3 regions of the Clostridium sp. CTA-7 genome follow, and region 1 is predicted to be linked to each of the others. Evidence: a T-box and tRNA genes for the amino acid it is inferred to sense, from the RefSeq annotation. Region 1 holds a T-box; the other regions hold tRNA genes.
What was found. A T-box is a leader RNA that pairs with one kind of tRNA and senses whether it is charged. The one in region 1 lies ahead of argS (arginine--tRNA ligase), so its partner is inferred to be a tRNA-Arg.
Positions count from the first base shown of each region.

Region 1 (11,349 bases):
GATGGACTAGGTAGATTACATAATGATTTGTAGTATGCCATAGTGCAAAATGTATTTTTAGGCTCCCATGTAGCATCTATAAGTCCAGCTTCCCAAAGTTGTTGTAATTCATGCTTTAGAAATTTTATATCAAATTGAACATTATGTCCAATTATAAAATCTGCATCAAAAAAATCAGGCATAAATTCATGAACACAATCTAAGAATTCTTTACCTTCTGAAAGATCATATAATTTTTCAAGTGAAAATCCATGAATTGCTTCAGCACCTTCGTCCATACTATCAACAGTAAAGAAAAAATTCTTTCCAGTAGTTTTTTGTGGTTTTGTTGAAGCATCTATAACTATATAACTTAGTTGGCAAATATTACCTGGCTTTATACTTGTTGTTTCAGTATCAAAAAATAATAGTTTCATTTTATCCTCCAAAGATTAGTTTTACTTATTATATAATAACACAAAATAAAAAAAAAGTCGTAAGTTATAAAGTGTATAACCTCAGTTAATTAAGAAATTGAAATAATAAAAAATAGCCAATAGAGAACTATTAGCTATTTTAAAATTTATTTACCTTCAAAAGCGTTAGATATAACTTTCAATAATTCAAGACATGTTTCTAATGTTCTTTTATTATCATCTAAGTCTGGATTAAATTCTACAAAATCCATTGCTCTTACTAATGAAGTATTAATAATAGTTTCGATTACTTGCTTTCCTTCAGAGAAGGATAATCCATCATCAACAGGAGTTCCAGTTCCAGGAACACATGAAGGATCTAAACTATCAATATCGAAGCTAAAATGAATATTTTTTATATTTTTCTTGTTTATAGTTTGTAAAAGTTCCTTTAAGACCAATTCTATGCCCTTGATTTTAATATCTTCCATGGTCCATACATTAAGATTATATTCCTTGATTAATTCAAGTTCACCTAAATCTAAGTCTCTGCAACCTAATAAAAATACATTTTCAGGTTTAACCTTTCCACTAGTAAAATAAAGGTTAGTCAAAATTTCATGACCGAATCCCATGGAACTAGCTAAAGGCATTCCGTGAATGTTTCCAGATGGGGAAGTCTCGTGTGTATTTATATCACCATGAGCATCCACCCAAATTACTGCAAGATCTTCAGCAAAAAATTTACTTGAGCCAGCAATACTTCCAAGAGCTAATGAGTGATCTCCTCCAATAACTAAAGGAAGGTACGAATTTGTTAAAGACTCATAAACTTTATCAGCTAGTCCAACATTTGATCTCACAACTTCATCTAAATACTTCATTTTGTCATTAGCTGCGTATTTATCATTTGAAGAAACATTTTTTACATGAACTTCGCCCATATCACAGACTTGGTGGCTTTTATTAAAGATATCTAGAAGGTTGTTCTCTCTTAAAACTTTTGGCCCATTTTCAACTCCAGGATTATCACATCCATAGAATATAGGCATATCAATAATACTAATATTCATAAAACAAACCTCCGATTTGGAATAAATTTTTTAGGGCAATAAATATATATTAATAGCTTAAAACCAATATGTAAATAAAAAAATATAAAAAAATTATTACAATTATATAATTTTTAAGTATATGAAGAAAATATTAAATAAATATATATTATATTTATACTTTTTTGTCTTAAAATGTGAAAAAAAATCAAAATAGAAAGAAAAAATTATAATTTCTATCTTAATTTTAAATTATTTATAACCTCTTAAATAAATCTAATATATAGTTTATTTATTCCCTTAATAAATTTTGTTATTCTTTATTAAAGATAGTAAAAAGGAGCTAATGCTCCTTTTTATTTATTGAGTATTTATTTATGATATCATTTCACTTAATTTTTGAAGTGCTTCTTCTCTTTTATCAAAAGAAAATTTATTTTCTTTTATATAGTTTTGATCTATTTCAGGTAAATTTGATATAGGTTTAGAATCTGAATAAACTTTCTTTTGAGATTCAATTATGTTACCAGTTTCATCTGTTTTAAATAAACTAATATACCCATTTTCTTCGCCTAAATAATATTTATTTGGTTCTAGAGTAACATTAGCAACGCTATCACGTTTGTAAATTAATTTATTACTATCCCATTCGGATAGTATATATCCTTGTTTTGAGAGTTCTTGTGACAAGTCATCTTTAGTAAGATTTTCATTTAAAGTTAACGTATCTTTTAAGTTAAGTAAGGTTTCTGAAATATCTATATTATCACCGGTTTTAAGGGTAATGTAGATATTATCACTTAAATATTTAGCATTTTCACTATATACATTTTCATTTAAAAAACTATTGTTTGATCCTTTATTAGGATTAGTAAAATAATCAGTAATAAAATAACTTATGCAAAAGCAGATTGCTAATAGGGAAACAACCGAAACTAATATAGCAGCTTTTTGTTTTTTATTATAATTTCTTTTTTGTTTTTGAGATTTTGATGTTGAGTTTTCTTTATTTAAATTATCCATATTTATCACCTCTTATTCCTATTATTAACAAATAAATGTTAAATTAAACCATAGAGTTTAAAAAATTATATATATTATGTAAGAAGTATATAATATGAGTTTATTTTATGTTTATAAAGCAAATAATTTATAATATATTAGGAAGATTATTGGTTGTTATTAATTTGTAACAAATATTACAAATTAATTTGGTATAATAGAATGAATATTGTTGTAAGAATATAAGCCTTGGTTATATAATAGTAAGGTAAAGGGAGGAATTAAGATGAGCGAAAATGATTCATTAGAGAAAAAAAGCCAGAATAAAAAGAAAAAGAATAAAAAAAAGAATAAAAAGAAAATTATATTAGTATCTATATTGAGTGTACTGGCAATAATTATAGCAGTAGTATGGGGGTATTATAATCATATTAGAAATAAAATTTATGTTGAATATAAACCCGAAAGTAAAAATGAAGCTAGTTATAAAGAAGTAGATGGAATTACAAATGTATTATTAATAGGAACTGATGGAAGAACATTAGATGAACCAGCTAGATCAGATTCTATTATTATAGCAACTTTGGATAATAATAATAAAAAAGTTAAGTTAACTACAATAATGAGGGATACGTTAGTTAACATACCAGAGTATGGAGAAAATAAGATAAATGCAGCCTTTGCTTTTGGTAGTTCTGAGCAAGATGAAAAGGGAAATCTTCGTGGAGCAGAAGGTGGAGCAGCTTTATTAATGGAAACTATACAAGAAAATTTTAACTTAAAGTTAGATAAATATATTATAGTAAATTTTTGGGGATTTGAATCTATAATAGATCAAATCGGTGGAATAGAAGTAGATATAAAAGATTATGAAATAGAAGAAGTAAATAAATATATAGGAGAATCCACAGGAGTACATTCACCACCAATAACAGAAACTGGGCTTCAAAAAGTAAATGGACAGCAAGCTTTATCATATGCAAGAATAAGATATGTTGGAAATGGAAACTTTGAAAGAGGAGAAAGACAAACTAAAGTCTTATATCAAGTTGCTTCTAAGTTAAAAGAGGTTAATCCATTAAAATATGTAGGTGTAGCAAATGCTTTAGCTAATGAAGTTAAAACTAATATAGATATTCCAGAAGCATTAAACTTAGCATATACAATTTATAAGTTACCAGATTTAAACTTTGAACAATTACAAATACCACAAGCTGATCTTATTGCAAGAGATAACTTGTATAAAGATAAGGGATGGTGCTTATTAATAGACTTTGAACAAAACATAAAGGTTTTACATGATTTTATATTTAATAATAAGCTACCAAATCCAGATGAATTTGACTTATTAGCAGTTCAAAATGTAGCAGCAAGATATAATGCGGAAGAGGCTAGATATAATTCTATATATAACATAAAACCAGAAGATTTTAATGATAAAAATACTGATAAAACGCCATCAGTAACAGAGCCAAATAAACCAGTAGATCCAAATAAACCAGTAGAGCCAAATAAACCAGTAGAGCCGAATAATCCGGTAGACCAAAATAAGCCAGTAGATCCAAATAAACCAGTAGAGCCAAATAAGCCGGTAGATCCGGGTCAACCTGTAGACCCGAATAAACCAGTAGATCCAAATAAGCCAGTAGATCCAAATAAACCACAATAATATTAGGTAGAAATTTATATAATATTTAGTAAAATGATTTGAAAAGAGCTTTACACTCAGTAAAGCTCTTTTTATTAAAAAAATCTAAACAACAAGTATTTAATTTAATAAATATGATATAATCATAAGATAAATAATAGGGAGGTGAAATATGTCAAATTATTTATTAACTAAAATATTAAGTATTCCTGCAATATTAATAGCTTTTACTGCACAAGGTTATGCAAAGGCAAAAATGGCGGATAAATTAGGAGATAAAACACCTAGGTTTCAAGGGAGACTAACTTTAAATCCAGCAGCTCACGTAGATCTAATGGGGTTTGTTATGATAATATTAGTTGGATTTGGTTGGACTAAGCCTGTTGATACTAATCCAAGTGCATATAAAAGAGGTCATAAGGATGCAATAAAGGTAACTTTAGCAGCACCACTCGCAAATTTATTAGTAGGATTTTTAGGGGTATTTATATTTGCTATATGGATTAATATAGGTTATAAATTTACGTCTTCATCAACATTTAATATTGTTGCTATAGCATTACAATATATATCATTAATAAATATAAATTTATTTGTATTTAATTTAATTCCAATACCTGGACTTGCAGGCTTTGAATTATTTAGAGAGATAAGTCCTAAAAATTTCTATAAAGTTGCAGATAAGCTTTATCAATATCAAATGTTTATACTTTTAGGAATAGTTCTAGCAGGACAATATATATTAAGAATACCATCGGGTTTAATATATAAATTGTTTAGTAATATAGCATATTTAATTATAGGAATAATATTTTAATATAAAAAGTGGATTCATATGAATCCACTTTTTATATTAATAAGGATATTTTGAAAGTTTAAATTGCCTCTATTATAAGTTCTTTACCATAGATTTCTTTAAATTTCTCACTAGCTCTTAAAGCTTGACGAATTTCAAAATCTACATCTATATCTGAAGAAACCTTAAGTGTTACAGTTTCTTGGTCAAAATTAATATTAAGATTTTTAACTGCACCGACAAGGCTTCTATCTAAACCTTCTGCTATTTTAATAAGAACTCCGATTAGTTTAACAGACCTTAAATCTAATTGATTCATTACTGAAGAAAATGGAGCTAAAGGAGTTTGATAACTATTAAATCTGTGAGATGCAGCAATAGCAGCACTCATAAGTACTTCTTTTTGTGTTAGTCCATTTATATAAGAATTTAATATTATATAAAATGAATGTTTATGATGACCATAATAATTTATACTTATTCCACAATCATGAAGCATAGAAGATGTCTTTATTATATGTAAAAATTCATCTCCTAGATGATGCAAAGGCTTTAATGCATTAAATAAGTTGAAAGTCAGATTAAATACATTAGAAGCATGATTTTTATCACTGTTTAGAGTGTCTAATATACCATTAATACTGTAATCTAAGATATCATTTGGTATAGAGTATTTACTATGTAGATATTCATACATCAAACCTTCTCTAAGTCCACGACCAGATATTATTATTTTACTACATTGAACTAGGTTTGCAATTTTCTTAAAAATTGCTGTACCACCAACTATAATATCAGCAAGCTCAGGTTCAATTCCTTCTAATTTTTGTCTTTGTTTAAAATCCTTACATTTTAATAAGTTGAATATTTCTTGAACATCTAAGTCAGAAAGTTCATAGTTATGAGGTATATCAAAAGGATATCTTTTTCTTACTCTGTCTATTTTACCTATATTTCGAACTGTTGATGCAATTCCAATTATAGAATCAAACTTAGTTTCTGTAAGCCAACTTATATCATTTAGTTGAGATGATATAAAGCTAAATGCATCATTTAAATCTTGTGTAGATATTCTATCTTTTAAATTAAATTTATAAGTTAAATTAACACTTCCTAAAGGTAAAGTAATTTTTTTTATTACTTTATCACCTTGAACCCATGCTAAGTGGGTATCTGTCCCTGCAACTTCGACCATTAAAGAATTTTCAATATAAATACTTCTTTTTATACCAAGGAAATTATAAGAAATTTCTTCATCACAACTTAAAACCCTTATATCTATATCTAACTCTTTTTTTATAAGAGGAAGAAGTACATCTTTATTTTTAGCTTCTCTTAGAGATTCTGTAGCTACAGCAAATATTTTATTTGCTCCAGAAACAGTACAAAGAGATTTGTATGCACGCAATGTAGAAAGTATAGTTTTAAAATTTTCATTACAAATGCCATAATCAGTAACTAAATCGTGACATAATCTAATAGAAGTTTTTAACTCGTCTATTATTTTAAAATATCCATTTTCATTAACTTCAGTTAACATAAGTCTAAGAGAACTCGGACCTATATCAATAATACCAACCCTATCCATATAAACTCCTTTAATAAATACTATGAAAATTATTTTATTTATAGATATTATATCACTTTAATTAATAAAGTATATAAGTTGCAATAAATATTTTACATTTAACTAAATTATCTTTGAAATTGATAGTATTTAAGCAAAGTCAGTATTTCAGCAACTTATATAAAAAAATTTAAAAATATATATGCTTTCAATTTTGCCATTTTACTTAAATAAGACTATTAACTTTTAATCTTATAACACCATAATGATGTAGATCATTAAGTGAAACATATATATGTTAACTAAATATATTTATATATAAACCTCTTTTAGGTTGACAATAAAAGTTTCATTTATGTATAATGTTTATATTAAATTGTAATAAGTTTATTATCTATGAAGAGAAGAGTACTATATTTGATTCTTTAAGCGAGTAAGGAATTGGTGTAAGCCTTATAAGATAAAATATTAGGAAGAGAGCCTTGGAGATAGCTACTGAAAATTATAAGTAGGATAGTTCGTATAGCTGCGTTAAAGCATTGAGTGGCATTTTATGCAATCAGAGTGGTACCGCGGAATTTAATCCGTCTCTTAATTATTAAGAGACGGTTTTTTATTTTATAAATTAGCATAAATTAAGGAGGATAAAAATGGATTATAAAAAGAAAGTTGCAGAAGCGATAAGTAAACATATTGATATGGATATTGAGAGTATAGAAAAACTTATAGAAATTCCACCTAAAAGTGAAATGGGAGATTATGCATTTCCATGTTTCCAATTAGCTAAAGCTTTTAGAAAAGCACCTAATATGATATCAGAAGAATTAGCAGAAAAAATAAATAAAAATGGGTTTGAAAAAATAATAAATGTAGGACCTTATGTTAACTTTTTCGCAGATAAAAGTGTCTTTACAAAGAACACAATTGAAAAAGTTTTAACTGAAGGTGAAAATTATGGTTCTTCTAATGTAGGAGATGGAAAAACTGTTTGCGTGGAATACTCATCACCTAACATAGCAAAGCCATTCCACGTTGGACATTTATTTACAACTGCAATAGGTAATTCTTTATATAAATTATTTAAAAAAGAAGGATATAATGTTGAAGGAATAAACCATTTAGGCGATTGGGGAACACAATTTGGAAAGCTTATATCTGCTTATAAAAGATGGGGAAATGAAGAAGCATTAGAGAAAAATGCAATAGATGAGCTTTTAAGAATATATGTTAAATTCCATGATGAAGCTGAGAAAGAACCTTCCCTTGAAGATGAAGGAAGAGCTTATTTTAAAGCATTAGAGGATGGAGATAAAGAAGTAGAGGAATTATGGAAAAGATTCAGAGATTTAAGCTTAAAAGAATTTGAAAGAATTTATGAGATATTTAACGTCAAGTTTGATTCATATGCTGGAGAAGCCTTTTACAACGATAAAATGGATGTAGTAGTTAATGAATTAAGAGAAAAGGGATTACTAGTAGAAAGTAATGGAGCTCAAGTTGTAATGCTAGATGAGTACAACATGCCCCCTTGTATAGTTCTTAAAGGTGATGGGGCGTCAATATATGCAACTAGAGATTTAGCAGCAGCAATGTATAGAAAGAAAAACTATGATTTCCATAAGTGTATATACGTTGTAGGAACTCCTCAAGCTCTACATTTTAAGCAAGTGTTTAAGGTTTTAGAGCTTGCAGGACATGAATGGGCAAAGGATTGTATTCATGTTGGCTTTGGTCTTGTAAAATTCGCAGATAGAAAGCTTTCAACTAGAAAGGGAGAAGTAATTTTATTAGACGATTTAATAAAAGAATCTATAGATAAAACTATAGAAACTATAAATGAAAAAAATCCGAATTTAGAAAATAAAGAGGAAGTTGCTAAAAAGATTGGTGTTGGAGCAGTAGTATTTACTTACTTAAAAAATTCAAGAGAAAAAGATATAGTATTTGACTGGAAGGAAATGCTTTCTTTTGAAGGAGAAACAGGTCCTTATGTACAATATTCATATGCAAGAGCAAATAGTATTTTAACAAGAGCAGGAGAATTAAAAGGAAGTCCTGATTATTCTAAACTTATATCTAAGGAAGAATTTGAGTTAGTAAAAGTAATGGAAGGATTTTCAAAGCAAATACATTTAGCTATAGAAAAATTAGAACCTTCAATCGTTACAAGATATGCAATTGAAGTAGCTAAATCCTTTAATAAATTCTATAATGCTCATTCAGTATTAAATTTAGAGGATGAAGAATTAAAAGAAGCTAGACTAAATTTAGTTAAAGCTACATGTCAAGTTATAAAAAATTCTTTAGAATTATTAGGAATAGAAGTAGTAGATAAAATGTAGATAATTTCAAGGGGATACGTAAAGTCGTATCCCTTAATGTATTTTCGATGAAAGTATAAAAGAGAATAATATTGTTGAAGACTTTAAAGTACTATTATGATATAATCAATGAAAATTGAAGAGAGGAGTAGATACTATTTTTAAAAATATAAAAAATAAAGATTTATTAATAACTATTGTCTTAGCATTACTGATAGGTTTAGTAGGATTTAAGATAATAGAAAATTATTCGTATTTCTTCAATATATTAAATAAATTATGGTCATTGCTTTTACCAGTCATATACGGATTAATATTTGCATATGTCTTAAATCCTTTAGTAAAGTTAATAAAAAGAAAGTTTAATTTAACAGAAGGATTAGCAATACTTAGTGCATATTTATTACTATTAGCTTTAGTAGCATTAACTTCTATATACTTTATTCCTAATATAGTAAATAGTGCAATAGATATAACTAAGAATATGCCAAGTTACATCCAAGAAGCTCAAGGATGGCTAAATAAAATTTTAAATAATGAATCAATAAAAGAAATTATATCTGCTACAGGAACTATGGATAATATTAATCAAATTATAACTCAAGTTGGAGCAATGGCAGTAGCTTTATTAGAAGGCTCATTAAATTATATAGTTACAATTTCGAGTCAATTAGTAAAAATATTTTTAGGGTTATTAATTTCAATTTATGTTTTAGTTGATAAAGACAGACTAATAAGAGAAACTAAAAAAGTATTGTTTTTAATATTAAAAGAGAAAAAAGCTATAAAATTAATTGAGGCTACTAGAATATATCATAATATGGTAGGTACTTATATAGGTATTAAAGCTATAGATTCATCAATTATTGCGGCTATGGCATTGGTTTTGTTAACTATAGTGAAATCAGAGTATGCATTTCTATTAGCTGTTATCGTCGGAGTAACTAATATGATTCCATATTTTGGACCTTTTATTGGGGAAATAGTAGGATTTTTATTTAATGTATTTGTATCACCAACAAAAGGATTAATTGTATTTTTAGTTTTACTAGTATTACAATTATTTGATGGATGGTATCTAGATCCTAAATTAATTGGTGATAAAGTAGGTGTTAGACCATTTTTCATAATTTTAGCTGTATTAGTAGGTGGGGGATTCTATGGAGCTTTAGGAATGCTTCTTGCATCACCAACAATTGCAACTATAAAAATATATTATGAAAGATTAATGAAGAAAAATGAAGAATTAGTAAAGCTTGCAGATAAAATTTAGTTTAATGTTAAAAAGGCTTAAGGGAACAAAAAATAAATTCCCTTAAGCCTTTTACTATTTTTTCTTTTCAAGTTTAATTCCATTTTCCTTATCTTCATACATTGGGCAATGATTAGAGCAACTACCACAATTACAGCCACCCTTAGAAGATTTCCTTACAGTTTTATATATTGTAAAACCAGCGAAAGCTACAATAATTAAAGTAATTAATATTTCCACAGAAACACCTTCTTTTATATAAATAATTTAGCTATGTTAAATGCTATAAATGAAACTACCCAAGCTAGAACTAGTTGATAAGAACTTGCAAATAAAGTGAATTTTGCTCCATATTCTTTCTTCATCGCACCTATAACTGATATACAAGGAGTATATAGTAAAACAAATACTAAGAAAGATATTGCAGATGCAGCTGTAAAATATGCTGGAAGCATTAAGGTTAAATCACCAGCAAATATAATTCCCATAGATGCAACAACAGTTTCCTTAGCTAATAATCCTGTTAGTAGTGATACTGAACTTTGCCAGTTACCGAAACCTAAAGGTTTAAATACTGGAGCTATTATGTTTCCAATTGAAGCTAAAATACTATCATTAACATCAACCATGCCAGAAAAATTAAAGTTTGATAAGAACCAAATGATTACACTCATTGCAAAGATTATAGTTCCCGCTTTAATTAAAAAGCTTTTAGCCTTTTCATAAACTTGCTTACCTACACTTTTTAATGAAGGAGCTTTATATTCAGGTAGCTCAATTATAAATGGTTCTTCATCCTTTTTAAATAAAGTATTTTTAAATAGTATTCCTAAAATAAATGCTAATATAACACCTAGTAAATATAAAAGAGCAACTACTAATCCCACATAATTAGGGAAAAACACTGATGCAAATATAGCATAAACTGGTAACCTAGCATTACAACTCATTAACGGAACTAATAATGCGGTAAGCTTTCTATCCTTTTCACTTTCTAAAGTTCTAGCAGACATTATCGCAGGAACTGTGCAACCAAAACCAACAATCATAGGTATAAAAGCTTTACCTGAAAGGCCCATTTTTCTCATTAGCTTATCCATTATAAATGCAACTCTAGCCATATAACCACTGTCTTCAAGTACAGAAATACAAGCAAATAGTGCAAGAATTATAGGAAGTAATACAACTATTCCTCCAACACCAGCCACGATACCATCAACAATAAGTGATTGGAACCATGGAGACGTATTAGATAATAAATCTGATAGATAAGGTAAAAGTGAATCATTTAATAATCCATCTAGCAGATCAGATAA
Region 1 is NZ_BAAAAV010000002.1:492,535-503,883, forward strand. It holds gene ACYUEX_RS05375 (3'-5' exonuclease) at 1-416, opposite strand, end outside; gene rocF (arginase) at 563-1,468, opposite strand; gene ACYUEX_RS05385 (hypothetical protein) at 1,823-2,470, opposite strand; gene ACYUEX_RS05390 (LCP family protein) at 2,736-4,118, shown strand; gene ACYUEX_RS05395 (site-2 protease family protein) at 4,270-4,914, shown strand; gene ACYUEX_RS05400 (Ppx/GppA phosphatase family protein) at 4,973-6,481, opposite strand; T-box leader at 6,848-7,055, shown strand; gene argS (arginine--tRNA ligase) at 7,111-8,802, shown strand; gene ACYUEX_RS05410 (AI-2E family transporter) at 8,918-10,054, shown strand; gene ACYUEX_RS05415 (FeoB-associated Cys-rich membrane protein) at 10,109-10,273, opposite strand; gene feoB (ferrous iron transport protein B) at 10,288-11,349, opposite strand, start outside.

Region 2 (11,349 bases), on a different contig from region 1:
ATTAAATACAGCAATTATTTGATTAGAGAATATAATCCCCATTAAATAACAAATAGTTCCAAGTATTATTGCTGTTATTAATGCATAATGATATAGTTTTTTAACATTACCACCTTTACCTTGTCCATAATTTTTACTTATTATAGGCTGTATGCCCTGTGCTATACCAGTAAAAATAGCAACTACTATTAGTGCTAAATTTGCAATTATTCCATAGGCTGCTACTCCAATATTTTCAGCAATATTTAAAATTGTAAAGTTAAAAACAAGCATTATTATTCCAGAAGAAAATTCTGTAATAAAAGATGGAACTCCTAATGAAATTATGTTTTTTATATACCTTCTATTAATTTTACATTTTATAAACTTGAAATTATTTTTTTTCTTAATTAAGTGTATTGATAAAACTATTAAGCTAAATATTGGAGCAAGTCCCGTTGCAAAGGCTGCACCAAACATACCAAGCTTCAATGGAAATATAAAAACATAATCTAGAATTATATTACTAAAACTTCCTAAAAGCATTGCTATCATAGGTAAATTAGGATCATTATCATTTCTTATAAAGCAAATCATTATATTATTTATTATAAAAGCACAGGAAAACATTAAAATAGTTTTTAAATACATTCCGGCTAAAGGATTTACATTTTCATCAGCACCAAGTAATGCTGCAATATCATAAGAGAAAAATATCCCTATAATGGTTAATATAACACCAATTAAAAATCCCATAATAATAGCATGGGTAAATACTTCATTTGCACCTTTATTATTGTTTCTTCCTCTTAATATAGAGTATTTTGTTCCAGCCCCCATACCTATCATTAGTCCTACCCCACTAACTAAGCTATAAACAGGTAAAACTAAATTTAAAGCTGTAAGTCCAACACTCCCAACTCCATTAGCAACAAAAAATGTATCAGCTAATATATAACATGATAGTCCTATCATACTAATAACATTGAATGATACATATTTAATAAAACTTTTAAAGATATTATTACTTAATTCTACTCTCATAATTGATTCCTCCTATAAATAAAAAAGCATTAGGTGGTTCATACCCAAAGGCCTAATGGTATGAATCCCTAATGCTTGTTATACGAATATTATGTCCGGCGACATAATCACTCAAAAACTATTTAATTGAAATAATTTTATTACAATATACTAATATTGTCAATGTAGAAGTTCCTGTACCATAGGGGTATTTTACTATTTAAGCATTTTTTCTATACACTAAATTACTAATAAATTAAAATAGAGGATGCCTATACGACCTCCTCTATTTATAATTAAAATTTATTTTTTATATTTTATATGAAGTAACTCGTGAGCTTTCCCTGTACCAGGCTCTCCCATAAATGTTTCATACATTTTATTTAAAGAACCATTTTCATGTGATTTTCTCTTCTTTAAGTTTTTATCTTGATTATATAATACAGATGCTCTTATACTTCTAATATCCATATCTAATCTATCTGAAGCATTTACATGAGGTTGTCCACCACCATTTACACATCCACCTGGACATGCCATTACTTCTATAAAATGATACTTCTTATCATTAATTTTACCGCTCTTCATAAATTCAAATACATTTGAAGATCCATTTATAACAGCAACATTACATTCTTGTCCACCTATTTCAACTGTAGCTTCCTTTATTCCTGCTAATCCTCTTACTTGTTCATATTCTATATTTCCTAAATCCTTACCTTCAACAAAATCCTTAGCACTTCTTAAAGCTGCTTCCATAACACCACCTGTTGCTCCAAATATAGCACCTGCTCCGGTGTATTCTCCCATCGCTGGATCTACTTCGCTATCTTCTAATTTGGCAAAATCTATCTTAGCATCTTTAATCATTTTTGCTAATTCTCTTGTTGTTATTACAGCATCTATATTTCTTAAATCTTCATTCTCCATTTCAGGTCTATCTGCCTCATACTTCTTAGCTGTACATGGCATTATAGTTACTGTAAATACTCTCTTTGGATCTATATCAGCAACTTGTGGATAATAAGTTTTACTTGCTGCACCAAATATTTGTTGTGGTGATTTAGCACTTGATAGATTGTCTATAAACTCTGGATAATAATTTTCAACTTGTCTAACCCATGCAGGACAACAAGATGTAAACATTGGGAATGGACCACCTTTTTTAATTCTTTGAACTAATTCTGTAGCTTCCTCCATTATTGTCATGTCAGCTCCAAAGTTTATATCAAATATTTTATCAAAGCCAAGTTGTCTAAGAGCAGTATATATTTTTCCTGTAACATCTACCCCATATCCCATTTTGAATAATTCACCCATAGATGTTCTAACTGATGGTGCCATTGCAACTATAACATGCTTTTCTTCATCTGCTAAAGCTTCTTTTACTCTATCCATATGAGATTTTTCTGATAAAGCATCTACAGGACATGCAACAACACATTGTCCACATAATAAACAGTTAGTATCATCAAAACATTTTAAGTTTTCTGGTCCAACTATTTTTTCTCCGTCTACTTCTATGAATTTTATTGATTCTGTTCCAGTCTTAGTTTTACATGCTGCAACACATCTGCCACATGTAACACATTTTGTTCTATCTAAAACTATTGATTTACTTCTATCATCCACATATTCTGATTTATCTGCAACAATAAAAGGCTTAGAAGCTCTTGCTTTAGTTTTTATTACTAACTTTAAGAATTCACAGTTTTCTCTTCTTTTACAAGGTCCACACTTAAATTCATGCTTATCTAATAATGAAGAAACAGTTTTTTTAACTTCTTCTTGAACTCTTTCTGTATTTGTATTAATAACCATTTCATCTTCTGGAATAACGCAACATGCTTTAACTAGCTCTTCTTGTCCCTCTACTTCAACTAAACATACTCCACACTGTCCAACATTACTACAATCCTCTAAAAAACATAAAGCTGGAATATCTATCCCGTTATCTTTAGCTATTTTTATTATACTTTTATCCTCATTAACTACGATTTTATTTCCATTTATAGTTATGTTTTTCATTTAACTTCCCCCTGTATTGCTTTATATAAACATCTTTTGTAATTGATATTTTATTAACAAACTCTATTTTACACTATTTCTCCAATAATTACTATCTTTTAATTATTATTATTTTAATATATTCTCCATATATGATTGTACGACAAATTTATATAACGGACAATGCTAAATTGTAGTCAAATATGCATACTTTTTACTATTATATTAATTAATGTGAGTCTTCCTTCATCTCCCAATGAATAACAAAGGCTAATATTGCTCTTAAAACTATTATTGCAGCTAATATGTACATTTCATCTAAAGACCTCACAATTACTGTTTTTAATATCTCTGCTCCTAACTTAAATTCCAGTGCAAGAGTTAGTGACTGTGCAAACTCTACTTTTATTGGAAAATTATTTTTAGTTACAATATTTAATACAAATTTATAGAAAGCTTTAATTGCTCCTACAATTATTATTAATATTCCCATAGACTCTAACAGATGTATAGCTATGGGAGTTATAGTCTCCACAAAATGATTTAACAAAACTATCCCTCCAAAAATTTATTCCCAACCTTAATTATCTTGTATAATAAAATATATGTAAAGGAACTTTATATATTTTTTAGAATTTTTATTGCGTTTTTATGTTAATATAATAATATAAAATTTTTTTATTCGAGGTAACTTATGATACAAATATATAATAGAAAAACTAATAATTATGAGACAGAAAAAGTAGCAGGAGAAAACTATATAAAATGGTCTTATGAATCACCTGTAGGGAAAAGCTTCACAGAGCTTTTATTAAAGAAAAAGTTGTTTTCTAAGCTTTATGGGTCTTATTGCAATACTTCACTTAGCAAAAAGAAAATAGATAAATTTATAAAAGATTTCGATATAGACATGAACATAAGCTCAATGAACGTTTCTGAGTTTAATAACTTTAATGAATTCTTTATTAGGACATTAAGTAAAGATTCAAGACCTGTTCCAACTGACGATAGTTTGCTAACTTCACCTGGAGATGGTAGGTTATTTGCTTTTGAAAATATCTCTACTGACAAACTAATACAAGTTAAAGGTATTCACTACAGTTTATCTGAATTAATAGGTGATGCTTCTATAGCTAAAGATTATGAAGGTGGCGTTTGCTTAGTGTTAAGGCTTTGCCCTACAGATTATCATAGATTTCACTTTGTTGATAATGGAGTTCCATTGGAAAGTAGTTTCATAGCTGGTAATTACTATTCTGTTAATCCTGTTGCCTTAGAGAGAATCCCTAAGTTATATTGTCAAAATAAAAGAGAATGGAGTATCTTTAAATCTGATAATTTTGGAGATATAATTCATATTGAAGTTGGGGCTACCTGTGTCGGTACAATAGTTCAAACTTATACTCCTAATAAAAGAGTTATAAAGGGAGAGGAAAAAGGCTACTTTAAGTTTGGTGGCTCAACAACTATACTTTTATTTAAAAAGAATAGTATTAAAATTGATGATGATATACTATGTCAAACAGAACTTGGATTTGAATGTAAGGTTTTAATGGGTGAAGTAATAGGTAAAAAATTTAATTCTTAGAGGTATTTTATGGGGGATTTAATATATAGATTATTATTATTTTTAAATAGCAGTAAAGAAAATGATATTAACTATAATATAGCAATAACTATGCTTAGAAATATCAGAGTAATTCCAGATATGTCTATAAATAAATTAGCTGATTTATGTTATACATCTCCAGCTGCTATAACAAGATTTTGTCATAAGCTAGGTTATTCTAACTTAATTGAGTTTAAAGAAAGTATAAAAATAAATATAGGTTATTATAATGTTGGTCTTATGAAGCCAAAAGCTATACATTATAATCTTTCTAGAGAAGATATTCTAAATAATATGTCTTTAGAAATAATGAATGAAATTACAACTTTTAAATCCTTTGTTGATTTAAAAGTTGTAGATAGGGTTGTAGAGCTTATATTTAATAGTACTAATGTATGTATATTTGGAACTCAATTTTCTCAGCTTATGGCTCAAGAGTTACAGCGTAAGCTAGTTAATTTATCTAAATTAATTTACCATGCTAACGATGTTCAAGAACAAGAAAGGTTAGCCGATGAATTAGATGAAAATTCTTTAGCTATTCTAATTTCTCCAACTGGAAGATTTACTCTATATCATGAAAGGCTTTGGAAAAAAATTGAGAATAGTTCATCTACAGTAGTTGTAATTACAGAAAAAGAAAAGCCTGAATATATAAAGAGAAGTGATTATATAATTTACCTTCCACCAAGAAATGACTCCAATGAATATGTTCAGAATCATAGATATGACTTAAGTTATCTTATTGAATATATTTATGTTAGATACGGAAGTTTATATAGTTCTAATTCTTAAATTTTCTAGAATATAAATTATAAAAATAAAGTAATATGTTTATATAAAACAAATATATTACTTTATTTTTATAATACTATTTGAAGCAATAGGAGACATTAGATAAATTTGCGTAATTTTTTAAACACGTACTAACACATAATCTCCATCATTAGTATTAATCTCGACTAATGTTAAACCCTTATACTTCTTTAGTTCTTTCATCCCTAGCATAATAGATTCCATATCTATATAGTCTATATATTTAATAAAATTTTGTAAATCTTTATCTGAATTGTTATGCTTGTGATATTTTGTACTAATATAACTCGTAAGCTTTATACCACTAGTTAATATAAACATAGGTATATATAATGTAAAATTAGTTTCCTTTGATTTTACTACTATTTTCATTTTTCTACCTATTCAACAACAACTCTAACAACGTCGCCCTTACTTGAATCTACAGTTACTATCTCTCCAAGCATTTCATTATCTAAAGCTGCAATTATTGATTCACTTAACACTTCAAAGTCAATGCCTTCCATCTCTGCACTTTTAATTGGTAATTTTCCTGTTGCCTTAAGTATTGATGTTATAACAACTATCGGCAAATTAACCTTTACATTATCTCCTTGTGCTGAATCTACAAAGACCTTGAGCATTCTCTTGTCATAGTTCTTATCTACTACTTGTATTTCCTTTTCTTCCTTCTTATACATTGCCTCAATTAATTCTGCGCTTTTTTCCACATTAAGCTTTCCCTCTGATAGCATTGTTAATACTTTTACTAAATCCTCTCTCATTCCTTTTCCCTCCAAATACTTATTATTCTTTCATTCTCTCTATGGCTTCTTGCGGAGAAATCTCTCCTTTTTCTAATGCATTGATAACATCACTTGTTGATGTTTTTAAAGGTTTTGAACTATTTTTATAACCTAAGGAATTAATTACCTCATCTAGCTTTGCTCTAACTGTTGGATATGAAATTCCAAGTTCTCTCTCTACATCTTTAATATTTCCTCTACACATAATAAAAACTTCTATAAATTTTAATTGCTCTTTAGATAAATAATCAAACTTAGAAAACTCAAATTCATTTTCAATAACAGTCTTACATGAAGAACAGTTTAATCTAGTAGCCTTCATTTTTTTATTACATACTGGACAAGAAGTTATTACTTTATACATTCCATTATCCCTCCTGTTAATTATATATTATGCCTCCCCCTTATATTTGTCAACGAAAATATTGAATTTAATTATTTCACAATTAATATTTTTAATTTTATACTTTAAATTAATTGATTTTATTTATTTCTTAATTAATTTTATTTGAATTTCTCTTAATTATGCTATACTTTACATAAATAATAATTATACCACTTTATAAAATAAAAATTAATTACACATAAAAGGAGATTAACTATAAAAGTTAATCTCCTAAATTAGTAATCACTATATTAAAATTCTGCTCTTTCAACCTTTTCAATCTTTTCTATAACATCTTTAAATTGCGGTAGATAATCTTTATGAGCAACTAACATTTCATTTAATAATTTTCTTCCTCTTATATCATCTGATATTAATGGATTTGTTACCATTGCTAATAATGCTGTATTATAATCTCCTGTATAAGCCGCTTCAGCTGCTAATCTTTCAAATGACTTTATTTGTGCAACTAAGCCTTGAGCAAATACTGGCAATTCTGTAACTGTTTCAACTGGTACAGGACCATTTTTTCCTACATAACAACTTACTTCTATAGCTGAATCATCTTCAAATTGCTTTAAAGTTCCATTATTTTTAGTATTTACTGCAATAATTGTATTTTTATCATTGTATATTCCATTTATAACATTACATGCTACATCTGAATAGTGAGCTCCACCACGCTTAGCCAACTCTTCTGGCTTTTCTTGTAAATTAACATCCTTATACATTTCAAATAATTTCTTTTCAACTTCCATTACTACTTCTGCTCTAGTTTTTCCTGTTTTGAATTCTTCTAACTCGCTATTAAGCATATCTCTAGTTTTGTAATAATATCTATGATATGGACATAGTATAACTCCTAAAGCTTTTATAGTTGCTACATCCCAATTAAATCCTTTGATATTTGCCATAGTTTGTGACTTAGCATTACCTGATGTTAACTCTTTTATTATATCTGCTGTAACATCTTTTCCTTCTAAATAAACTCTTTCTGCATAAACCATATGGTTTAATCCTGCAAAATCAACAGTTACCTTATCCTTATCTACTCCTAATATATCAGCAAATGAATATTGTAAGCCTACAGGAACATTACAAACGCCAATTACCTTTTTATGAACTCCATATCTTAATAATGCTTCAGTAACTATACCTGCTGGATTTGTAAAGTTTATAAGCCATGCATTTGGACATAACTCACTTATATCCTTAGCTATATCTAATATAACTGGAACTGTTCTTAAAGCTTTAAATAATCCACCAGCTCCATTAGTTTCTTGTCCTAAAAATCCATGACTTAGTGGAATTCTTTCATCTTTTACTCTTGCAGGCAATAATCCTACTCTTAATTGAGTAGTTACAAAGTCTGCATCTTTTAATGCTTCTCTTCTATCTAACGTTAAGTGTATATTCATTGGAACGCCAGCTTTTTCAACCATTCTCTTAGCTAGTGCTCCTACTATTTCTAGTTTTTCTTTACCTTCTTCAATATCAACTAACCAGTAATCGCTTACAGGCATCTCATCATATCTTTTAATTAATCCTTCTACTAATTCAGGTGTATAGCTTGATCCTCCACCTATAGTAACTATTTTTATTCCTTTTTTAGCCATATGCCAACCCCCCATAATGTTTAAATTATTTTCTATATCTTAATTATACATATATAAACCTTTAAACAATTTCAAAATTTGAAAATCCTTATTACATTAAATTAATTCCTTCTAATAATTTTCTGTATCTTATCTTTAAACTTTTCTTCATCTCCATCAAATATAACAATATCTATGTCCATTTCCTTTGCTCTTTCAATTACTGCAGATTTTATTGGATTTTTTGTTGCAACTAATATCTTATATGCCTTGTCTCCACCAATTTGTTTACTATATACATCTAATTCATTTAATGCGTCTTCATTGTATTTATCGCTATCTTTACAAGATATACATATGGGAATTGAATCTTTTACTGCAACTACATCGACTTCATTTCTTACTATTTTGCTCTTATCATTCCAGAAGAACATAACTCCACTTTTCACTTCATCCATTTCTTTTATTTCGCGTATTATAATATCTGTTGCTATTTCAAGCCATGTACCACTTTTAAAAATAAAAGACTTTAAATATTCATTTTTAAAATTTACTTCTATTTGGTTTTTATCGATTTCTAAATAGTCTATTCCATTAAGCTTTTTTAACTCACTAAGTATTTTGTTTAATAATTGTATTTCTTCTCTATTTAAATTTTCTTTTTTAATTATAACCTTTTCAGAATCTTGATAATCATGCACAAATATATTCATATCATATAGCTTTTGCTTATATTTATGCCATAGATTTAAGTTCTTATATATTTTCTTTGTTAAATATATAAGCTCCTCTTTATCACAAAGTCTAGTAGAGTCAGATATAAGTTTTCCTCCTGCAGACTTTATAAGGCTATCTAAGTTCATATCATCAAACTCTTCTTTTAATAACTCTATTTCATTACCTATCTTATACAAAATCTTTTTTCTTATATCTACATATATTGATTCTAATGAATTTTTATTACATATATCCAAAAGTATTAATGAATTTATTCTACTTCCTCCTGTTAAATTAATTAAGATATCTTTATTTTTATTTATGTTTATAACTTTTTCTAACTCCTCTATATTTCCTTCGCTAATACATCTTCTTTCAAATATTACTAGTGGTTCATACTTTAAATAGTAGTCCTGTAATGAATTCATTAAATCTTCATCTTTTTTATCATATATAAATAAAACTTCTTTAGGCTTAAATTTTTTAGCTACTAAAATACTTGATTGATTATGTTCATCTAGTTGATTTACTAATATATCTACGCTCATAATTAAATTCCTTCTTTTTTAATTTATATGATTCTAATTTACCCAAAGGAATCAAATTTTATTTTAAAAATAATTAATAGTACATTATTACTATATAATATTTATCTAAAAGTAAAAAAACCTGCAACTTAAGTTACAGGTTATGGTACGGCGGAGAGGATTCGAACCCCCGACCAACTGGTTCGTAGCCAGCTACTCTATCCAACTGAGCTACCACCGCATATAAAATTTTAACAATAATTATATTATCATAATTACTGAAATAAATCAAGCAACTAATTAGCTTATAGCAAACTAATTATTATATATATCAGAGAATTCTACTTCTAACATTTGAATTTTATTACTATCGCCTCTTATGCAGAAATCTTCACTTTCTTCTACAATAGTTATTGGTAATGTTACTATAAATTCACATCCATTTCCTTCTTCACTATTTAACTCTATATTTCCATCAAGTGACTTTACTAAGTAATTTACTAAATCCAACCCTATGCCACTTCCTGAATTTTCTCTTTCTTTCTTGCTTGATATTTGATAAAATCTATTAAATATTTTTTCTTGATATTCTTTTGATATTCCTGGACCTTCATCCTTTATAGAAATTTTTATAGCTTCTTTTAGTACTAATATATTTATATATATATTAGTACTACTATAAGAAAATTTAATAGAATTAGATAGTAAGTTCATAATAATTCTATCTATAACCTCTGGATCAACTGCCATGATACATTCTTCTTCATTTGTATCAAATATTAATTGAATTTCTTTTTGCTTCGCATATTTATCTATACAACTTATAGTGCTTTCTATCATAGATATTATATCTATGTTTTTCTTATTTAGAACATAGTAATTATTTTCTAGTTTTGTTGTATCTATTAAATTATTTATTAACTTTAACATTTTTAAGCTATTTCTCTTCACAATTTTCATATATTCTAATGCTTTTTTATCTTTTATATTTACGCTACCATAATCAATACATTGCATAATACTTAATATAACATTTAAATGACCTCTTAGGTCATGAGAAATATTAAGCAAAAAATTTTCTTGATTAATCCCCTTTCCTATTAACTCTGTTATGACATTAATTAATTCTTCATTTTTAAAATTAAAATTTTCATTTAATATAATCTCACTTATATCTCTTTTATTATCTAATAATTCTATAACTTCACTAATAATCATGATAATAATTCCTTTCATAACAGATTTAGATTTATTTACATAAATACCATATAAACAGTTTAACATATACACATTTTTCCAACAATGCTTTTTGTTGTTTTTTTCCAATTTCCCTTTTGTTTATTTAATTATTAATTATCTAGTGGTATTTTTAATACATTATTATTACACTTTTTTGTATAATAATTCTTTCTATTATGTTAATCTTCATTTTCATTAGTAAAAAGATACATGAAATCAATCTAATATTATTTTTTAGGATTTTAAATTTATAATTAAATATTTGCTTCTAGCTTAATTTTACTTATAGCTATCATTAGATAAAATCCCGATACTAATATGCTAAGTGGTCCTATTGGATAAATTAATTTAATTAATGTAGGTAAAGTCATTGCATATAAAGATAATTTAAATATATCTCCATAATCTAAATTTATACCTTGAGTTTTGTTAATAATTGCTCCTCCTAAGGAAATTATAAATGCATAAAATAAGAGTGTTAAATAAACTAAAAAAATATTCACTATAAATACTATATATTTAAGTGGTTTCATAGCATCTATAGCTTTAATAATTAGTTCATTATCAAAATTTTGTGGTAATGGAAGTTCTTTATACTTATAGGTTACTTTTTGATCATTATTTCTTACAGATATTCCATCTTTAAATATTACTGTGGAAATATCCT
Region 2 is NZ_BAAAAV010000006.1:182,374-193,722, forward strand. It holds gene ACYUEX_RS13055 (MATE family efflux transporter) at 1-1,023, opposite strand, end outside; gene ACYUEX_RS13060 (ferredoxin hydrogenase) at 1,306-3,030, opposite strand; gene ACYUEX_RS13065 (DUF1622 domain-containing protein) at 3,239-3,559, opposite strand; gene ACYUEX_RS13070 (phosphatidylserine decarboxylase) at 3,704-4,597, shown strand; gene ACYUEX_RS13075 (MurR/RpiR family transcriptional regulator) at 4,607-5,413, shown strand; gene ACYUEX_RS13080 (hypothetical protein) at 5,534-5,806, opposite strand; gene ACYUEX_RS13085 (hypothetical protein) at 5,815-6,198, opposite strand; gene ACYUEX_RS13090 (DUF2089 family protein) at 6,221-6,583, opposite strand; gene ACYUEX_RS13095 (6-phospho-beta-glucosidase) at 6,856-8,220, opposite strand; gene ACYUEX_RS13100 (Card1-like endonuclease domain-containing protein) at 8,322-9,464, opposite strand; tRNA gene ACYUEX_RS13105 (tRNA-Arg) at 9,608-9,684, opposite strand; gene ACYUEX_RS13110 (sensor histidine kinase) at 9,759-10,679, opposite strand; gene ACYUEX_RS13115 (DUF1189 domain-containing protein) at 10,937-11,349, opposite strand, start outside.
Region 2: it has a tRNA-Arg gene. The T-box ahead of argS (arginine--tRNA ligase) is inferred to sense a tRNA for this amino acid. The anticodon was not compared.

Region 3 (11,349 bases), on a different contig from region 1:
AATAAATATAAAGTAAATTCTTTAAAAAGTATTATATTGAACAATAAATATGATAATAGTGAATTCTTAATAGAATGTCCTGAAGATATTAAGATATTATTTAATAATGATAGATTAAAAGATAAGTTTAATTGTATAACTGGAATTTCAACTGGAAATGATAAGCTATATTTATCAACGGAAAAAGTAGAACCATATACAGTTCCATTTTATAAAAATCCAGGAAAAGATAAGTTCTATACAGATAAGGTCATGTATATTAATAAGGATTTTATTAATATTTCAAGAGGGATTTCTAACTTTATAGTAAGAAACAAAGAGCTTTTATATAAATCAGGAATAATTTGTTCATCTATGGGGGTTCAATTTACTGCTTGCAAGTTACCTAAAGAAAGTACCTTCGGTGTAAACACATGCATTATATGTAATGATGAAGACAGCTTTTGGCTTTTATCTTATTTAAATTCTACTTTAGTAAGTTATATTGTAAGAGGAGTTTTAAATAGAAGTAACATGATAACCTCTGGATATGTCTCTAGAATACCCTTAATTAATTTTAATGATAATATAAAAAGTGATTTATGTAATTTAGGAAAGTTAGCATATGAAAAGTCTAAAAATAAAGAAGATATTAAAGATATATTAATTGATATTGATAATATTATTAATAAAGAAGCTAATTTATGCAGTGAAACAATTTCATATATAAACGAGTTTAAAATTAACTTAGTTAAAAGAACCTAAAAAACAGTCTTTATGACTGTTTTTTAGGTTAAGTTACTCGTCTAATGGATCAAATTCATCTTTTGAAGCCCCGCAAACTGGGCAAACCCAATCATCTGGTAGATCTTCGAACGCTGTATCAGGATCTATTCCATTTTCGGGATCTCCATATTCCGGATCATAGATATAGGTACAAGGTACGCAAATATATTGCTGCATTAATATAAACCTCCTAAAATTCCTTTATATTTTAAAATGTATTGGGTATAGTATTAAAATATGATATAAATTATTATAAATAATAAAATATAGTATGATAATATTAGAGTAGAGGTGATAACATGGGAAGAAAAAATAGTAAAAATAATGACTTACTAAGTAGTGTAAGAAAAGATACATCTCCTAAAATATATTCTTTATTAGTAGATTTAGTTAATGATAATAGGGAGGATTTAGCGGAAGTAGTATTGAAGATAGATTATCTATTAGAATATACAAGTACATGTATAAATCATAAAGATTTTGAAGAGGCTAAAGAAACTATAAAAAGGGTAGAAGATAGAATAAAGATATTAGAAACTGAAGGGAAAGATATTGAATATTTAAAGTATCTTTATGAAGGAATAAAAAAGAAGTGTAAATAATAAAAAAACATAATATAAAAGGCTATTTAATGCTTACCTTAAGCTTAAAATAGCCTTGTTTAATTTAATTATTTTCTTTTTCTATTAGCGACTTCGATGTTTACTTTTCTCTTATTAAGCTTAACACCGATACATTTATCAAGAACTTTATCTTTAATATCAGGAGATATATTAACAAATGAGAAGTTTTCTAATATGTCTATATCACCTATAGAAGAAGCCTTTACTCTAGCAGTATCCTTAATAAAGTTAACTAGAGTCTTAGGATTTATACCATCTCTTCTTCCAATAGATAAGAATAAGCGTATATCCTCTGACTTAGGAGCTTCTAAAGCATTAGATGTATAAGTTTCAAGTAACTCATCATTAAATTTATTCTTTATTAAAGCTGCAATAATCTCTACAGAATCATACTTTTCAGTTAATTCTTTTGCTACTGGAATAAACTTTGAGTAATCTGAGTCATTTATAGTATTAGTAACATCCTCTAATATAGATGTAGATTTACTATTAAATATATCACTAACTGTTGGGATATTTTTTCTAACAATATCACTTTTAGTTACTGATTTTATTTGCTTTAGCATTGAGAACTCCTTAGGAGAAACTAATGAGTAAGCAGTACCTTCTCTGTTTGCTCTTCCAGTTCTACCTATTCTATGAACATAGCTTTCAACGTCTTGCGGTAAGTCATAGTTTATAACGTGTGTTATACCTTCAACATCTATTCCTCTTGCAGCTACATCAGTTGCAACTAAATAATTTAAAGAACCTTCTTTAAACTTCTTTAAAGTTCTTAATCTATGTGCTTGAGACATATCTCCGTGCATACCCTCAACAACATATCCTCTTGATTGCATACCTTCAACTAATTCATCTACACCCTTCTTAGTTCTACAGAAGATAATAGCAGATGATGGAGTATCGAAATCTAAAACTCTACAAAGTGCTTCAAATCTTGTTTTATGAGATACTTCAAAAAAGTTTTGACTTATCTTAGATACAGTCATAGAAGTCTTCTTTATAGATATATGCTTAGCATCTGGTTTCATATATCTCTTAGCTAATTTTCTTATTGGATCAGGCATAGTCGCTGAGAATAATAAAGTTTGTCTTTCAGATGGTAATTGCTTTATTATATCTTCTAAGTCATCTATGAATCCCATATTTAACATTTCATCAGCTTCATCTAAAACTAGGAATTTAATCTTATCTAATTTTATAGTTCCTCTTTTTATATGATCTAAAACTCTACCTGGAGTACCAACCACTATATTTACATTTCTCTTTAATGCTCTTATTTGGTTTGTTATTGGATCTCCACCATAAACAGGTAATATTGTTAAATCGTCATATTTTGATAATCTTTTTAGCTCATCATTAACTTGGATAGCTAATTCTCTTGTTGGGGCTAGTATTATAGCACTAAGACCACTTTTACTAGAAATATGATTAATAATTCCACATCCGAAAGCAGCAGTTTTACCAGTACCAGTTTGAGCTTGACCGATAAGGTCATATCCTTGTATAGCTACAGGTATTGCTTCAGCTTGTATTTGTGATGGTTTTTCAAAACCTAAATCATTAATAGATTTCAAAAGGGTATCCTTAAGCCCTAAGTTACTAAATTTTATTTCGTTCATTCAAAATCCTCTTTCTTTTAGTATTTAAAATAATTTATAATTAAATATAATATATATTTTTTTCATTTTTATATAAGTTGTTTTAATATTAGCTTTACTTATATCGTATCAAATTATAATATGATTTAATTAAATATTTATTATAACTTATATATTATTTTTTCTTAACTAGCTTAGTATACACTAAAATTGAAAAATATGCTCGTATTATTTACTAGTAAAATAAGTTATTTTGTAATAAATATTAAAAAAACAACAAGTAAAGGTTTACCAGGAGGAACCATATGGAAAATAAAGAAGGAAAATTGTATTTTTGTAAAATAAATATCAGTATCGGATCAATATATATAGTAAAAAGTGATGAAGGATTAAGGAAAATAGAATTAATAGAAGAAAAGTGGATTAAATTTAAAGAAAATAATATTAATTTAATTGAAGATGAATATAAATGTAAGGATGTAATAGATCAAATAAATGAATATTTAGATGGAAAGAGAGAAAAATTTGATTTAAAGCTAGATATAGAAGGAACAGAGTTTAGAAAGCTAGTATGGAAGGAACTTAATAATATACCTTATGGAGAGTTAAAAAGTTATAGTTATATAGCTAATAAAATAGGAAAGGATAAAGCTGTAAGAGCAATTGGTCAGGCTAATAGATCTAATCCTGTTCCTATAATAATTCCATGCCATAGAGTTATAGGGAAAAGTGGAAAATTACTAGGTTATGCTGGAAATCATACAGATATACAAAGAAAATTAATAGATTTTGAAAAAAATACTCTAAAAAATAATAAAAAGTAATTTTTTGTTATTGTAAATTTCATACAAATAATATTTTACAAAAAAAGGAAGGGTGATTTTATCTCCCTTTTTTTTTATTAGTAAATTTTTATTTTAATATTGTAAATTATTTATAAGTAATTTAGTATATATTTAAATAGTATTTTAAAAGTATTTTAATTATAATTATTAATAGTAATTAATTAGTATTTAAATAGTATTTTATTATTAATTAAATAGTAGTTTTTTAGTAATATAAAAGTAAAATAATATTTTTGAAATAAATTAAAAAGTATTTAATTAGTAAAGTTATTATGGAGGGGTTATGGATAATCAACTTGTTCAAGATTTTAATAAGTTATATTTTAGTAAGAAACAAATCTCAAGAAGAGTTTTTGATAAAGAAGAATTGGAAGAAATTTGGGAAAACATTGAGTTAGAAAGAAAGAAATCATCTGATGAAAAAAAACTTAATTTTAAAGATTATACTGAATATTGGTACAATAATACTGATGATATAGTAAGTGATAGTATATTTATAAATGAGGCAAACAGCTTAGAGATATTTGATTATTTATCATTAAATACAAGGGATAATATAAAGAAATCAGCAGAGGAACTAGAAATATTAGAGTTATTTAGACTAGAAAATGTAGAATTACCAGAAGATATTAAAATAAAAATACTTTCAATTATTAATGAGAATGAAAATATAGATAGCAATTTTTTGTGTAGTTTATATAATGTAATTGAAAATAAAAGCACACTAAATAATGAAAAAAATCTAGAAGAGTATTTTAATTATATGTGTAGAGACATGAAAGATTTATATAATTTGGAGAATTTATTAAAATTCATAAATAATGAAGAGGAAAAAAGTAAGATTATAAAATCAGCTACCATATACTTTTATATATTAGTGAATAAGCCATTTTTATCTTATAATAATTTAATTGCAGAAATAGTTTCATACAAGTATTTGTTAAGCCGTAGATATGAAATTTTTAAGTATTGTACTTTATCAAATTTAATAAAGGATAAATTAAAGAAATATAATAGTGCAATAGAGAATAGCATATCTTCAAATGGAGATATAACATATTTTATAAGATTTTATCTAGGTATATTAAGAAATGCCGTTGAAGAATTAAATAGCAATTTAAGCTATAAATTTGGTAAAAAAATAATAAAAGAACTAATTGAGAAAAATAATGTAAAACTTGAAGATAGACAAATTAAATTTATTAATAGTGCTTTAACATCTAGAACTAATGTAGTAACCATTGATAACTACAAAAAGAAACTAAATTTATCCTATGAAACGTCTAGAAGTGACTTAAATTATTTAGTAACATTAGGAGTTTTTAAAATAGCAAAAATGGGAAAGAGATATGAGTATTATATGAATGACATATCCACAATAATAGATAATTTTGAAGAATAAGGTTGACAAATTTGAATAATTGTTAGAAAATAACTAAGGAAAAAAAGTTAGTATTAATGAGCAGATGGGCGGCGAGACTACCCATGTGCTCTTTTTTTATGCATTTTATTAAACAAAAGAGGGGGAAACAATATGAAGAATCTACTAAAGGATAAAGCTTTCATGAAAACAATGCTTACATTAGCTTTACCAATAACACTTCAAAACTTTATAACATCATCATTAAATCTTGTTGATAATTTAATGGTTGGTAGGCTAGGAGAAGAAGCTATTGCTGCTGTAGGCTTAGCTAATCAATATTTCTTTATTTTTATGTTATGTATTTCTGGTATAAATGCAGGTGCTAGTGTATTTATGTCTCAATATTGGGGAAAAAAAGATGTATCTAATATCAAAAAGGTACTTGGATTAGATATTACTATTGGATTAATAGCATCATTAATATTTGGGGGAGCTGCATTTGTTTTAGCAGAACCAATAATGAGTATTTTATCAAGAGATCCTCAAGTTATAGAATTAGGTGGGCAATATTTAAGAATTATTGCAATAAGCTTTATATTTACTGGTTTTACTCAAGCATTTTCTTCAGCATTAAGAAGTTCAGAACAGCCAAAAGTGCCTATGTATGCAAGCTTAATAGGAGTATTATGTAATGCATTTTTAAACTGGGTATTTATTTTTGGTAACTTAGGTGTAAAGCCAATGGGGGTAGCTGGAGCTGCTTTAGCAACAACAATAGCACGTACTATAGAAATGATTTATATAATTACAATGATATATGTCAAAAATAATGTTATAGCTTCAAAGGTTAAAGAGCTATTATCATTCGATATGAACTTTATAAAAATCTATTTTAATACATCTACCGCTGTTATAGCGAATGAATTATTATGGTCATTAGGAATGACTGCATATTCAGTTGCTTATGCACAAATAGGTACAAGTGCTGTTGCTACTATGCAAATTGCAACAACTTTAAATAATATGTTTATGGTATTATGTATAGGATTAGCTTCTGCAGCTGCTATTATGGTTGGCAATAAAATAGGTTCAAATGAAGAAGATGTCGCAGTTGATTATTCACATAAAATAGGAAAAGTGGCACCGATACTTGGATTAGTAATAGGAGTATTAGTTTGGATTTTAGCACCACAAATAGTTAAGCCTTTTAACGTAGAAGCAGAAACCTTTAAGAATACTATAACAGTATTAAGAATAATGGCATTAATAAGCCCTATAAGATCTTACAATGTAGTTATGATTGTAGGTATATTTAGAGGTGGTGGAGATACACTTTATTCAACGTTAGTACAATTAGGAACAGTTTGGTTTTATGCAGTGCCAATGGCATTTTTATCAGCTACAATATTTAGTCTACCAATAACTTTTGTATATTTATTAATATGTACAGAAGAGTTTATTAAAATTTTCTTTGAAAGAAGCAGATTAAAATCAGGAAAATGGATTAAAAATGTAATAGAAGAATATGAAATAACTGCATAATGAAATAAGTAATAAAAGGAGAAGAATTTTAAATAAAGTATATTTTAAAAGTTTTTTAGACATTTAATTTAAAATTATGCATATTAAATTTCTATATATTATATAAAAACAAAAAAGACCTGAAGACTTATATAAAGTTTCAGGTCTTTTTTTATTAGTTATTTTAAAAATACTTCTAGTATTAATAAAGACTAACTTGGTAACTTACTTTTAATTATTTCATAAACTTTTTTAGGTAAAGCATCTTGTTCTTCTTTAGTTAAATTAGCTGTTTCTATAGCAGGATGAATATATAAATCAACATTAGCTGGCTTTATAATCCACTTACGGCTATTTGATTCCATTATCTTATAAGAGCCGCTCATTGTAACAGGAACTATTGGTACCTTAGATTTTGTTGCTAACTTAAAGCTACCAGCTTTAAAATCTCCCATTTTGTCACCTTTACTTCTTGTACCTTCTGGGAATATAACTAAGGAATGTCCATCTTTTAGAACTTTAACACCTTGTACTATAGCCTCAGCAGCTTTTCTTATATTACTTCTATCCATAAAAATACAATGCATATACTCCATCCATGTACTAACCCCAGGAATTTTTTTTACTTCTATTTTTGATACAAATCCTTTTAGACCAGGAATTTTACTAATGTATATTGGAATATCAAAATTACCTTGGTGATTTCCTATAAATAAAACATTTTTATCTTTGGGAAGGTTTTCTAACCCATGAACTGTAACCTTAACTCCTGCAACTTTTAGAAGACCATTAGCCCAGGAAGTAGTGGCTTTATAAACAACTCTTTCCTTTTCTTTTTCTAGTCCTTTCTTATCAAGACTTTTTGTTTTTATCATACGAGGCATACTGATTAATAAAGCAATAAAAAAGTATATATACCAAACAATAGATCTAAGCATGAAAATCAAATCCTTTCAATAATTTAATAAAATTACATAAATAAAGTATACAACAAAGTGAGACTATATAAAAGTATATAAATTTCTTTAATAAACAGACAAGCCTTATATGCAAGTAACTATATAAAGAATATGCACATATAGTAAACAATAAAGCGTATTTTTGAGGTGAAAATTTTGGAAAGGTTAGTTCCATGGAAAGTTATTATAGACTTTAAAGATGGTGTGTCTCAATTGGGGCCAGTAACTCCGAGAAATTATATAGTTACTTATTCTAATAATACTGAAGAGATAATGGTATCTATAGGTGGTGGTTATGACCAAATAAAAGTGAGTGTGAATGATGATGAAATGCATGGAGAATGGCATGAAAAGAACGGAAAAAATATTCTGTATCTTTATGTAAATGTAGATGGAGAAGAGAATGATATAGATAAAATAAAAAAGAAAGATAAAATATATAGAAGAAGACTTCCGTTGATAATTAATTCAATAATACTGAGTGATAGGCAATTAATAGAAAAATACCCTCATTTAGATAACTCAGATGTATTTATAAAGTTTAATTCAAAGTATGAAGACTTCTATAAAGTAGAAAACTGGGGGAAATTAAAGGAGTATAAATATATTCAAGAAACTTACGATAATTTCTATGGTTATAACTTAGTAGAGAAATTTCAATTAGTAGAAGAGGAAACTAGAAAAAAGAAAAATAAACTTAGTAATGAAGAAGAAGTTATATTAAACCTTTTAAATCCATATATACAAACACAACTATGCGTATTATATGGAGCAGGAATAATTTACTGTGTAGATAAAAGTGAAATTATTAACATTAATAAAATAAAATCAATAGATGGTTGTGATAAAATATATGAAGTATCTGCAGCTATTAATATAAAATTAAACTCAAAAGTTAAAAAGCTTAAAGTAGATTTAATTGTAAAATCTAATGGGGTAATTATAAAAAGTATCAAGGAATAAATTAAACATATGGAGATAACATATGCTTAGGATAATATTGACATGTGCATAATGTTATTATACAATTTAGTTGTAATTGTGTCTCCATAGTTCAATGGATAGAACAGTCCCCTCCTAAGGGACAGATACAGGTTCGATCCCTGTTGGGGATACCATAAAAAGCCGTAAACCTAGTTATATAAAGGGTTTACGGCTTTTATTTTATGCCGGTGATTCCTAAAAGGTGCCTTTTGTATTTTGGTTTATCTTGTGGTGTCATCAAATTACAATTTATTTTTAAATATATTTAGAAGATAAAGAGGATTTTGAAAAAATATATGGCAATAACTCTTATGATAAGTGTTATGATATATTTCAAATACTTAGAGATGAGGAAATGCCAGAGAATATAAAGAATCAATATGAAGCAGCTAAAGAGCGAGAACGTAGTTATTATGAAAACTTTAAAAGTAACTACAATAATTATAATTTATATGGTGGTTATCAGAGTCATAAACATAGTAACCACAATGAGAGCGATAAAAGTAAATATAAGAAACTATATAAAACTTTAGCAAAGGGATATCACTCAAATATAGTAAAAGATGATGGAGAAGTGATGAAAATAGTTAATCAGCTAAAAGAGAATTGGGGTATATAGTAGTTACCTAATAAATTTATGTAGTAACTACACTTAAATCGCTGATATAACTAGATTTTAAAGATGCTTTATGCTAAAACAAGCATAAGCATAATAATTAAATAGAATTAGTACCTCACTATTTTAGTGGAGAGTTTCATATAATAGACTATGGGAATTATATCAGTTTAGACTGAGGAATATCCTGTGGTCTTTTTATTTTTATTTCGCAATTCTAATAAATGAGTGGACTACATAAGTAATCCACTCTATAGGAGGGAAAAGGTATGAGTATTTATGCTATGTCAGATTTGCATGGTTGCTATAATAAGTTTATAAGTATGATTAACTTAATAGATTTTAATGAAACTGATGAACTTTATATTCTTGGAGATATATTTGATAGAGGACTTAATCCATTAGGAATATTAGACTATGTATTAGGCCATAAAAATATAACGTTAATAAAAGGCAATCATGAAAAAATGCTTGAAGAGTACTTTGAGAGTGGAAACCCTATATTATGGTTTTACAATGGTGGGCAATCAACTCATATACAGATAATGGAGAAGGACTATATATATCAAGAAACTTTATATAAATATATTAAAGAGTTACCTATAATTAAGGTTGTTGATAAGTTCATATTAGTCCATGCTGGATTACATTTTGATAAAAACTGTGATGATCTAGAGTTAGAGGAATTTTTAAAACAAGAAGAAGATATATGTTTATGGGATAGAAGTAATATAGGCAATGAGAAGAAATATAGAGATTATATAGTGGTCTGTGGACATACACCAGTACAAACAATTAACAATGATGATGATGATTATGATTTGAAAATCAAAATAGTGGATAAAACAATATATATTGATTGTGGGTGTGTATTTGAAGAGGCAAATGGAAAACTAGCCTGTTTAAGATTAGATGATATGAAAGAGTTTTATGTTTAAGGATGGGGTGAATGGATAAAGAAGTATGCTAATATTCAGCATTGGGGAAAAGGATTTGCACAAGAAGCATTTTAGGCTTATGGGTAATGATATTAGATAGCCTATATTTGTAGTTATCATATAAATTAATAAAGTAACTACAAGGAAGTGATATAGAGGCAGCAAGTGTAGTATTTCACATGTTTAAGGTAAGTGGAGTAACTTTTAATTTTCAAATAATGGATGAAACCGCTAAAAATAACAAAATTGGCGTAGCATAACGCCACGCCAATTTACACATAAATATTTTCTTAATTCAGAGTAGTTAATCTCTTCTTTTTTTAAAATTTCTAGTTTTTCCATAGTATGAAGCTAACTTTACAATTGATTTTTTTTGTTTTTAAAGGACCTCACGAAACGTTAGCCCCTTGTAAACCCTTGATTTTACTAGGTTTATCAAGAAATTCAGTAGATAAAAAATATCTATATAATATTTAAATATGCAGAAAACTATAACTTTTAAAAATTTTTAACAAATAAAATTTGTTAAACTTACATATGCCCACTTTCTTATTTTATAAGCTTATCGTTTCTATAAGAAAGAGGAGAAACACCTTGTTTTTCCTTAAACTTTTTAGAAAAATGACTAGAATCACAATAACCTAGCAATTGAGATATTTCTAAAATATTTTTAGAAGTAGTCTTAAGTAGTATTTTAGCTCTATTAATCTTTAGATTGTGAATATAGTCAACAATAGAAATCCCCATAGTTTTACTAAACAAGGAACTAAGATAAGATGGTGAATTATTAAGTTCGTCTGCCATCTCATTTAATGAGAAATAGTTTTCAACATGCATATGAAGATAATGCAAAATACGATTAACAGCAAAGTTAGAAGTAATCTCCATATTATTAATAATTTGAACTGTATATTTTTCAAACATTTTTATTTCAAGTTCTTGAAGTTCAATAAGTGAATTACACTTAATAATATTTAAATAAAAGAAATTGTAAACATCGTGTAAAGCAATTTTTATAATCTTATCTTTAATAATTTCTTTAGACAAGAAAGCATTCCAAATTATTAAGTCATATTTCTTTTCATCAATATCTTTTTCGATAGAAATTTCATAAATATGTTTTTTCTTAAGATT
Region 3 is NZ_BAAAAV010000010.1:80,963-92,311, forward strand. It holds gene ACYUEX_RS16565 (N-6 DNA methylase) at 1-744, shown strand, start outside; gene rd (rubredoxin) at 778-942, opposite strand; gene ACYUEX_RS16575 (hypothetical protein) at 1,065-1,367, shown strand; gene ACYUEX_RS16580 (DEAD/DEAH box helicase) at 1,436-3,010, opposite strand; gene ACYUEX_RS16585 (methylated-DNA--[protein]-cysteine S-methyltransferase) at 3,295-3,813, shown strand; gene ACYUEX_RS16590 (Fic family protein) at 4,118-5,236, shown strand; gene ACYUEX_RS16595 (MATE family efflux transporter) at 5,369-6,739, shown strand; gene ACYUEX_RS16600 (lysophospholipid acyltransferase family protein) at 6,931-7,656, opposite strand; gene ACYUEX_RS16605 (staygreen family protein) at 7,825-8,640, shown strand; tRNA gene ACYUEX_RS16610 (tRNA-Arg) at 8,721-8,795, shown strand; gene ACYUEX_RS16615 (hypothetical protein) at 9,017-9,280, shown strand; gene ACYUEX_RS16620 (metallophosphoesterase family protein) at 9,547-10,215, shown strand; gene ACYUEX_RS16625 (helix-turn-helix transcriptional regulator) at 10,765-11,349, opposite strand, start outside.
Region 3: it has a tRNA-Arg gene. The T-box ahead of argS (arginine--tRNA ligase) is inferred to sense a tRNA for this amino acid. The anticodon was not compared.